Regions from separate parts of the Pseudooceanicola sp. DL12 genome, predicted to be linked through region 2. Evidence: riboswitches for the same ligand, from Rfam matches in the RefSeq annotation. Region 2 holds a riboswitch; the other holds the start of a gene.
The links. Region 2 has a riboswitch for cobalamin ahead of AC0WR5_RS17630 (energy-coupling factor ABC transporter permease). Riboswitches for the same ligand answer to the same signal wherever they lie in the genome.
Positions count from the first base shown of each region.

Region 1: linked by a shared signal. The riboswitch ahead of nrdH (glutaredoxin-like protein NrdH) and the one ahead of AC0WR5_RS17630 (energy-coupling factor ABC transporter permease) in region 2 are both predicted to bind cobalamin.

Region 1 is NZ_CM149884.1:2,785,719-2,789,867, forward strand. It holds gene rlmB (23S rRNA (guanosine(2251)-2'-O)-methyltransferase RlmB) at 154-942, opposite strand; tRNA gene AC0WR5_RS13015 (tRNA-Tyr) at 1,185-1,268, shown strand; cobalamin riboswitch at 1,409-1,598, shown strand; gene nrdH (glutaredoxin-like protein NrdH) at 1,696-1,917, shown strand; gene nrdI (class Ib ribonucleoside-diphosphate reductase assembly flavoprotein NrdI) at 1,922-2,341, shown strand; gene nrdE (class 1b ribonucleoside-diphosphate reductase subunit alpha) at 2,323-4,149, shown strand, end outside.
Region 2 is NZ_CM149884.1:3,763,089-3,767,237, reverse strand. It holds gene cobW (cobalamin biosynthesis protein CobW) at 1-854, opposite strand, end outside; gene AC0WR5_RS17630 (energy-coupling factor ABC transporter permease) at 941-1,618, opposite strand; cobalamin riboswitch at 1,657-1,875, opposite strand; gene AC0WR5_RS17625 (chromosome segregation SMC family protein) at 2,083-4,149, shown strand, end outside.

The DNA.
Region 1 (4,149 bases), 980 kb from region 2:
CGTGCCGGTGCTTCTGTACCGTACTTAGAATGTCCGTACGGGATATGAAGAGGGTGTAATAACTTTGTGAACGAAACCCTAAGGCGAACGCAGGCCATCAGGGTTGCACCCGCCCTTCCCTCGTCGCCCTCTCTCGGTTCGCTCGCCCCGCCCTCAGGCCCCGTAGGAGCGCACGGCGTAGAGCGCGACCGCCGCCGCGTTCGACACGTTCAGCGAGCCGAAGGCACCGGCAAACTCGATCCGCACCAGCGCGTCACAGGTCTCTCGGGTCTTCTCCCGCAACCCCGGCCCCTCGGCCCCCAGCACCAGCGCCACGGGCCGCTCGCGCAGCTCGTCCGTCAGGGTGCTCTCGATGTTCTGCTCGGCTTCGCCGGCCAGGCCCAGCACCATGTAACCCATGCGCTGCAGCTCGGTGATGGCATCCGCCAGGTTGCGCACCCGCAGATAGGGCTGGCGCTCCAACGCGCCGCTTGCCGTCTTGGCCAGCGCGCCGGTCTCGGGCGCCGAATGGTGGCGCGGCGCGATCACCGCGCAGGCCCCGAAAACCTCGGCCGAGCGCAGAATCGCCCCCACGTTATGCGGGTCGGTCACCCGGTCGAGCAGAACCACCCGCGGCGGCCGCGTGCCATCGCCCAGGCAGCGGTCGGCGATGGAGCCCCAGTCGAGCGGCTTGACCTCCAGCGCGGCGCCCTGGTGCACCGACTGCGGATCGATGGGGGCGGCGAACTTGCGCGGATCGCTCATCTCGGGCTCGATGCCCGCCTCGGCCACGGCATCGGCCAGCTTGTCGAGCGCGTTCTTCGTCACCACCAGGCGCAGTTTCTCGCGCGCGGGATTCTGCAGTGCATCGCGCACCGCATGCAGGCCGAACAGCCAGACCGTCTCGGCGGCGCTGGCCCGTTTCGCCTGTTCCTTCTCGACGACCCATTTCGGCTTTTTCATTCCGCTCTCCCGGGGCTGCGCGACCGGCGCCCAAATGCTGCACTGCAGTACCGACGTGATACCGACGTTATACCGACGCGATACCGCACCGCAATTTCCGGTGTTTTTCGCACGTTCCGGCCTCCTACGCCGCACCTTCTTTCGTCGCAAGCAAGAAGGGCAAATTTTCTGGTTGACGCCCCCGGGCGCCGCCGGTAATCACCCCCTCACGATCCGCCACGGCCCACACGGCCCGGCGATCAGGGCGACGAGCTGCAAGGTGCGGCAGCGGACTGTAACTCCGCCGGGGAGACCCATGCCTGGTTCGATTCCAGGGTCGCCCACCATTTCCCCCTTCGGAAATCGGTGGTTATCTCACGGGGCCCGCGGGCACCGGAGGGCGCTTGCGTCTGGGCTTTGCCCGGCCAGCATTTGCGCGCCCCTCCCCCCAGAAATCTACATGTTGACATCACCCCGCCTCCTGACACCATATGGCGGAGCTTTCGGTTCGCCAGACTCGCTCTGGCGCTAAGATGGGAAGCCGGTGAAATTCCGGCACTGCCCCCGCAACTGTAAGCGGCGAGCGCGGCTGATCGTGCCACTGGGACATGCCCCGGGAAGGCCAGCCAAGCATTGACCCGCGAAGTCAGGAGACCTGCCGCAAGCTGACTGATGACCACGAACGGAGGGTTCGGGGGCGCGTGTGCAGCAAGCAGGGCTCCCTGCCGGCCGGTTCCCGTCGCGTCCTCTCCCGCAGACCGCATGAGGATGCACATGACCATCACCGTCTACTCCAAGCCCGACTGCGTGCAATGCACCGCGACCACCCGCGCGCTCACCGCCCGCGGCCTCGCCTTTCACACGATCGACCTCACCGCCGATCCCGAGGCCCTGGCCCGCGTCACCGCCCTCGGCTATCGCCAGGCCCCCGTCGTCATGGCCGGAGAGACCCACTGGGCCGGCTTCCGCCCCGACATGATCGCCCGGCTGGGCTGATCCGGTGACCGGCCTCCTCTATTACTCCTCGGCCAGCGGGAATACCGCGCGGTTCGTCGCCCGTCTGGGGCGTGCGGCACAGCGGATCCCGCTGTCACCCGCGGACCCGCTGCCCGATCTGCCGCGTGACTACGTGCTGATCTGCCCCACCTACGCCGATGGCGAGGGGCGTGGTGCGGTACCGAAACAGGTGATCCGCCTGCTCAACGATCCTGCCCGCCGCACCGGCCTGCGCGGTGTGATCGGCGCCGGCAACCGCAACTTCGGCACCACCTTCGCCCTCGCCGGCCGGGTCATCGCCCGGAAATGCAACGTGCCCCTGCTCTACCGCTTCGAGCTGGCCGGCACCGAAACCGACATCGCCCGCGTCCGCGCCGGGCTCGACAAACTCACCCGGGGGACGGAATGCTTGATGACCGCCTGAACGATGCGCTCGACTATCACGCGCTGAACGCGATGCTGAACCTCTACGACGACCAGGGAAAGATCCGCTTCGACGCCGACCGGATGGCCGCGCGGCAATATTTCCTGCAACACGTCAACCAGAACACCGTCTTCTTCCACTCGCTCGAGGAAAAGCTCGGCTATCTGGTGGACGAGGGCTACTACGAGAAGGAAGTGCTCACGGCCTACGCCCCCGCCTTCCTGCACCGGATCTGGGACGCCGCCTTCGCGCGAAAGTTCCGCTTCCCCACCTTCCTCGGCGCCTTCAAGTACTACACCTCCTACACCCTCAAGACCCGCGACGGGAAACGGTACCTGGAGCGCTACGAGGACCGCGTCGTCATGGTCGCCCTGACGCTCGCGCGCGGGGACGAGGCGCTTGCCATGTCCTTCATGGAGGAGATCCTCTCGGGCCGGTTCCAGCCCGCCACCCCCACCTTCCTCAATGCCGGCAAGGCACAGCGCGGAGAGCTCATCTCCTGCTTCCTGCTGCGGGTCGAGGACAACATGGAGAGCATCGGCCGCTCGATCAACTCGGCCCTGCAACTTTCCAAGCGTGGTGGCGGCGTGGCCCTCATGCTCACCAATATCCGCGAGCATGGCGCCCCCATCAAGGGAATCGAGAATCAGTCCTCCGGTGTCATACCGGTGATGAAGCTGCTCGAGGACAGCTTCTCCTATGCCAATCAGCTGGGCGCGCGGCAGGGGGCCGGGGCGGTCTATCTCAATGCCCACCACCCTGACATCCTGCGCTTCCTCGACACCAAGCGCGAGAATGCCGACGAGAAGATCCGGATCAAGACACTCTCGCTCGGGGTGGTCATCCCCGACGTGACCTTCGAGCTCGCGAAGCGGAACGAGGACATGTACCTCTTTTCGCCCCATGACGTTGAGCGGGTCCATGGCCGGCCCTTCTCCGAGATCTCGGTCACCGAGAAATACGCGGAAATGGTCGAGGACAAGCGCATCCGGAAAACCAAGATCAACGCCCGGGCCTTCTTCCAGACCCTGGCCGAGATTCAGTTCGAGAGCGGCTATCCCTACATCATGTTCGAGGACACGGTGAACCGTGCCAACCCGATCGACGGTCGCATCACCATGTCGAATCTCTGCTCCGAGATCCTGCAGGTGAACGAGGCCTCGACCTTCCACGACGACCTCTCCTACGACCACCTCGGCACCGACATCTCCTGCAATCTCGGCTCTCTCAACATCGCCAAGACGATGGACAGCCCCGATTTCGGCGCCACGATCGAGGCGGCCATCCGTGCGCTCACGGCGGTGTCGGAAATGTCCGCCATCGATTCCGTGCCGTCGGTGCGCCGCGGCAACGACGAGAGCCACGCCATCGGCCTAGGCCAGATGAACCTGCACGGTTTCCTCGCCCGCGAGCGCATCCACTACGGCAGCGCCGAGGGGGTAGCGTTCACCTCAGTCTACTTCGCCGCCGTGGCCTATCACGCCATCCGCGCCTCCAACCTGCTGGCGCGCGAACGCGGGCAGAGCTTCCGCGGCTTCGAGCGCTCGGCCTATGCCGACGGCAGCTTCTTCGAGAAATACGTGACCCGAGACTGGCTGCCGGAGAACGGGACCGTGGCCGCCCTCTTCGACGGTATCGCCCTGCCCACCCGCGCCGACTGGCAGGCGCTTAAGGATGCGGTCATGGCGCATGGCCTCTACAACCGCAATCTACAGGCGGTGCCGCCCACCGGCTCGATCAGCTACATCAACAATTCCACCTCCTCGATCCACCCGATCGTCTCGCGCATCGAGATCCGCAAGGAGGGC
Region 2 (4,149 bases):
GCCGAGAAGGCCTTTGGATCGGTGATCTCGGGCAGGGTCACGACGAAGCTCTCGAAATCATCGTGGTCGTGGTGATGATGGTCGTGATCGTCGTCCTCATCGTGATCGTCGTCGTGATCGTGGTGGTGATGATGGTGCACCTCGTGGCGGCCTTCCATGTCACCCTCGGCGCCGATCCCCATGCCGAGCAGCACATCGACGGGCAGGGCGCCCATGGAGGAGGAGACCAGTTGCACGGAGGGGCGTGCGCCGGATTTCAGCGCGTCCATGGTGGAGGCGAGTTCGGCCGAGGAAAGCAGGTCAGACTTGTTCACCACGATCATGTCGGCACAGGCCAGCTGATCCTCGAAGAGTTCGGCGAGCGGCGTTTCGTGGTCGATGCTGTCATCTGCGGCTCGCGCGCGGGCCACGGCGGCCTCGTCGGCTGCAAACCGGCCCTCGGTCACGGCCTTGCCGTCCACCACGGTAACGACACCGTCCACGGTGACCTTGGTCGAGATGCCCGGCCAGTTGAACGCGCGGATAAGGGGCTGGGGCAGGGCAAGCCCGGAGGTCTCGATGACGATGTGATCGGGCTTGTCCGGGCGGGCCAGCAACGCCTCCATCGTCGGCACGAAGTCTTCGGCCACGGTGCAGCAGATGCAGCCGTTCGAAAGCTCCACGATGTCCTCTTCCTTGCAGGCCGCGTCGCCGCAGCCGCGCAGGATGTCACCATCCACGCCAAGGTCGCCGAATTCGTTGATGATCAACGCGATGCGCTTGCCCTCGGCGTTGGACAGCATGTGGCGGATCAGGGTTGTCTTGCCGGCGCCGAGGAAGCCGGTGATGACGGTCGCGGGGATCTTAGCGGGCATGGGAAGCTCCGGGAAACGTGTACGAAAATGCAAAGCGGCGCCGGAGGGCTGGCCCCCGGCGCGCGCAGGTTCGGATCAGGCGGAGCTTATGCGCCGTTGAAGAGCCGCGGCGTGGTCAGGCCGGATTTCGACAGCCCGTTCAGCGACTTGGCGCCGGCAAGTACGGCGAGGTCGATCAGCGGCTCGATCAGGACGACGGCCATGTAGGCGGCACCGAAGGTGGCAACAGAAGCCACGTTTGCAGCGCCGAAGCCCTGGCCGTAGAGTGCCCAGAAGGCCACCCATGCGACGACGCCACCCTGATAGGTGACCGAGAGGGCCAGCGCATCGCGGTACCGGATGTCGACATAGGGGGTGTCGGGCTTGATCATGCGGTTGGCCACGGCCTGAAGCGCGAAGAGCGGCACCAAGAGCGTGGTCACGTTCGCGGCGTATTGCGGCAGGTCGAAGGGAGCGAAGAAGAGCCCCTGGATCAGCAGGCCGAGTGCGAGGCCGAAGGCAGCCGGCGCGGCGCCGAAGAGCAGGAAGAGGGTCGAGCCGAGGATCAGGTGCACTTCGGATACGCCAACGGGCTGGTGCGGCAGGATCTGGAAGAAGCTGAAGACGGCAGCCGTGGACATCGCGGTGCGCGCGGCCAGGGAGGCAAGTCCCTTTTCACGGGCGGCATCCAGGGCCAGCTTGACGGTATAGGCGCCTGCGCCTGCCGCGGTGGCATAGGCGAAAAGCATCTTGGCGGGGCTCACGAGCCCGGGTTCGATATGCATGTTCTGTACTCCGTAGCCGTCAACCCCGACGGCATGCATGGGTTTCTCGATGCAGGGCCGGTCTCCTGGCTGGCGGCTCTGGCGCAGGTGCGGCCTTCCCGGGGATCCCAGTGGCATCGAAGCACCTGCTTGCCGCGTCACAGTCGCGGGGGCGGCTGCGGCTGACGGGCCCCTGATTGGGTCACCCGGTCCGCATTCCCGTTTCACCCCCGGGCGCTTTGCGCCCATGCGGGGGAACCTTGCATCCTCTATCACTGCCGTTGCCGCGGGGGCGGCGTCAAGCCGTTTTCGGCAAGAAGGGCGGCGGCATGGCATTTCCAGACCGGCGAAAAGACGCGGGTTTGCGCAATATCTTGGGGATAACTTTCGGTCTTGCCCCAGATGCAGTTGAGACTTCGTTGACTCGCAGCTCTTCGCTCCTCACTCTGTCCCGACAGGCTGAATCACGCGAAGGCGAGCGAAACGTGCATTTTTCCAGGCTCAGACTGACCGGCTTCAAGAGTTTCGTCGACCCGACGGACCTGATCATCAATGCCGGGCTGACCGGCGTTGTCGGGCCGAACGGCTGTGGCAAGTCGAACCTGCTGGAAGCGCTGCGCTGGGTCATGGGCGAAAACCGCCCGACGGCCATGCGCGGCGGCGGCATGGAGGACGTGATCTTTGCCGGGGCGTCGTCGCGCCCGGCCCGGAATTTCGCCGAGGTCAGCCTGCATATCGACAACAGCGATCGCGTGGCGCCCGCAGGATTCAACGACGAGGACCAGATCGAGATCGTGCGCCGCATCACCCGCGACGTCGGCAGTGCCTACAAGGCAAATGCCAAGGACGTGCGGGCCCGCGACGTTCAGATGCTCTTTGCCGATGCCTCGACCGGGGCGCATTCTCCGGCCTTGGTCCGGCAGGGGCAGATCAGCGAGCTGATCAACGCCAAGCCCAAGAATCGACGCCGGATCCTGGAAGAAGCTGCAGGTATTTCGGGACTTTACCAGAGGCGCCACGAGGCCGAGCTGAAGCTGAAGGGTGCCGAGCAGAACCTGACCCGGGTCGATGACGTGGTCGAGCAGCTGGCCCAGCAGCTGGCCACGCTGGACCGTCAGGCGCGGCAGGCCGCCCGGTACCGCGCGATCGGCACGGAGCTTCGGCAGGCCGAGGGGCTCTTGCTCTATCGGCGCTGGCGCGAGGCGGACGAGGCACGGAATGCCGCGCTGGCGCAGTTGCGCGAACGATCGACGGCGGCCTCGCAGGCCGAGCGCACGGCACGGGACGCCGAGGCGCTGAGGGCCAGGCTGGAAGAGGAACTGCCGCCGAAACGCGAGGAAGAGGCGATTGCCGCGGCGGTTTTGCAGCGTCTGGTCGTGCAGCGCGATGCCATGGCAGATGAACAGGAACGCGCGAAGCAGGCGATCCTGACCCTGCAGGGTCGGATCGAGCAGCTGGTGCGTGACCGCGAGCGTGAGGCCGGGTTGAACCGGGATGCCGAGGAGACCATCGAGCGCCTGGAATGGGAGGCACGCGAGATCGCCAAGGCCCATGAGGGACATGCCGATAGGCTGACGGAGGCGGCAGAGCTGGCCACCGAGGCGGCCTCGGTGCTGAGTGATCGCGAATCGGATCTTTCTCAACTGACGGAAGACGTTGCGCGGCTGGCGGCGCGTCACCAGTCGGCCCATCGCTTCCTGGATGACAGTCGCAAGACCCTGTCGCGGAGCGAAGGCGAAGCCGAGAAGGCCCGCGAGGCCGTCCGTGCAGCGCGCGAGGCGACGGAGCGGGCGGAGGAAGATTTCGAAGCCGCCGTGGAGGCCGAGGAAATGGCCCGCGGATCGGTGGAAGCTGCGGAAGAGGCCCTGGCGGAGGCCGAAACGGCGCGCGCCGAGACACAGGGCGAAGAGGCTGATGCACGCGCGGCCCGGTCCGAGGCCGAGGGCGAGGTCAGCGCCCTGCGGGCTGAGGTCAACGCGCTGACGAAACTGGTGCAGCGTGACTCCACCGAGGGTGGTCAGCTCCTGGATGACCTGAAGGTGGATCCGGGGTTCGAAAAGGCTCTGGGCGCGGCGCTCGCCGATGATCTGCGGGCGCCGGTGGTGGCCGGTGACGGGCCCTCGGGCTGGGTCGAACTGCCGGGTTATGGGGCCGAACAGGCATTGCCCGCCGGTGTGACGCCGCTCTCGGATCACGTCACGGTGCCCGGGGTGCTGGGGCGCCGGATCTCTCAGATCGGCCTCGTGTCCGCGGGCGAGGGGGCTGGGCTGCAGGAAAAACTGAAGCCGGGGCAACGGCTTGTGACAGTCGAGGGCGATCTCTGGCGGTGGGATGGCTATCGCGCCTGGGCCGAGGATGCGCCCTCTGCGGCGGCCCTGCGACTGCAGCAGCTGAACCGCCTCAAGGAATTGCAGGCTGAACTGGACGAGGCCGCGGCGCGGGCCGAGGAGGCCCGGTCGGCGCATGCCGCTCTGGTCGATCTGCTGGCCGCGCAGACCGCCGCGGACAAGGCAGCGCGGGCCGCACGGAGCGAGGCGGATCGCATGCTGACC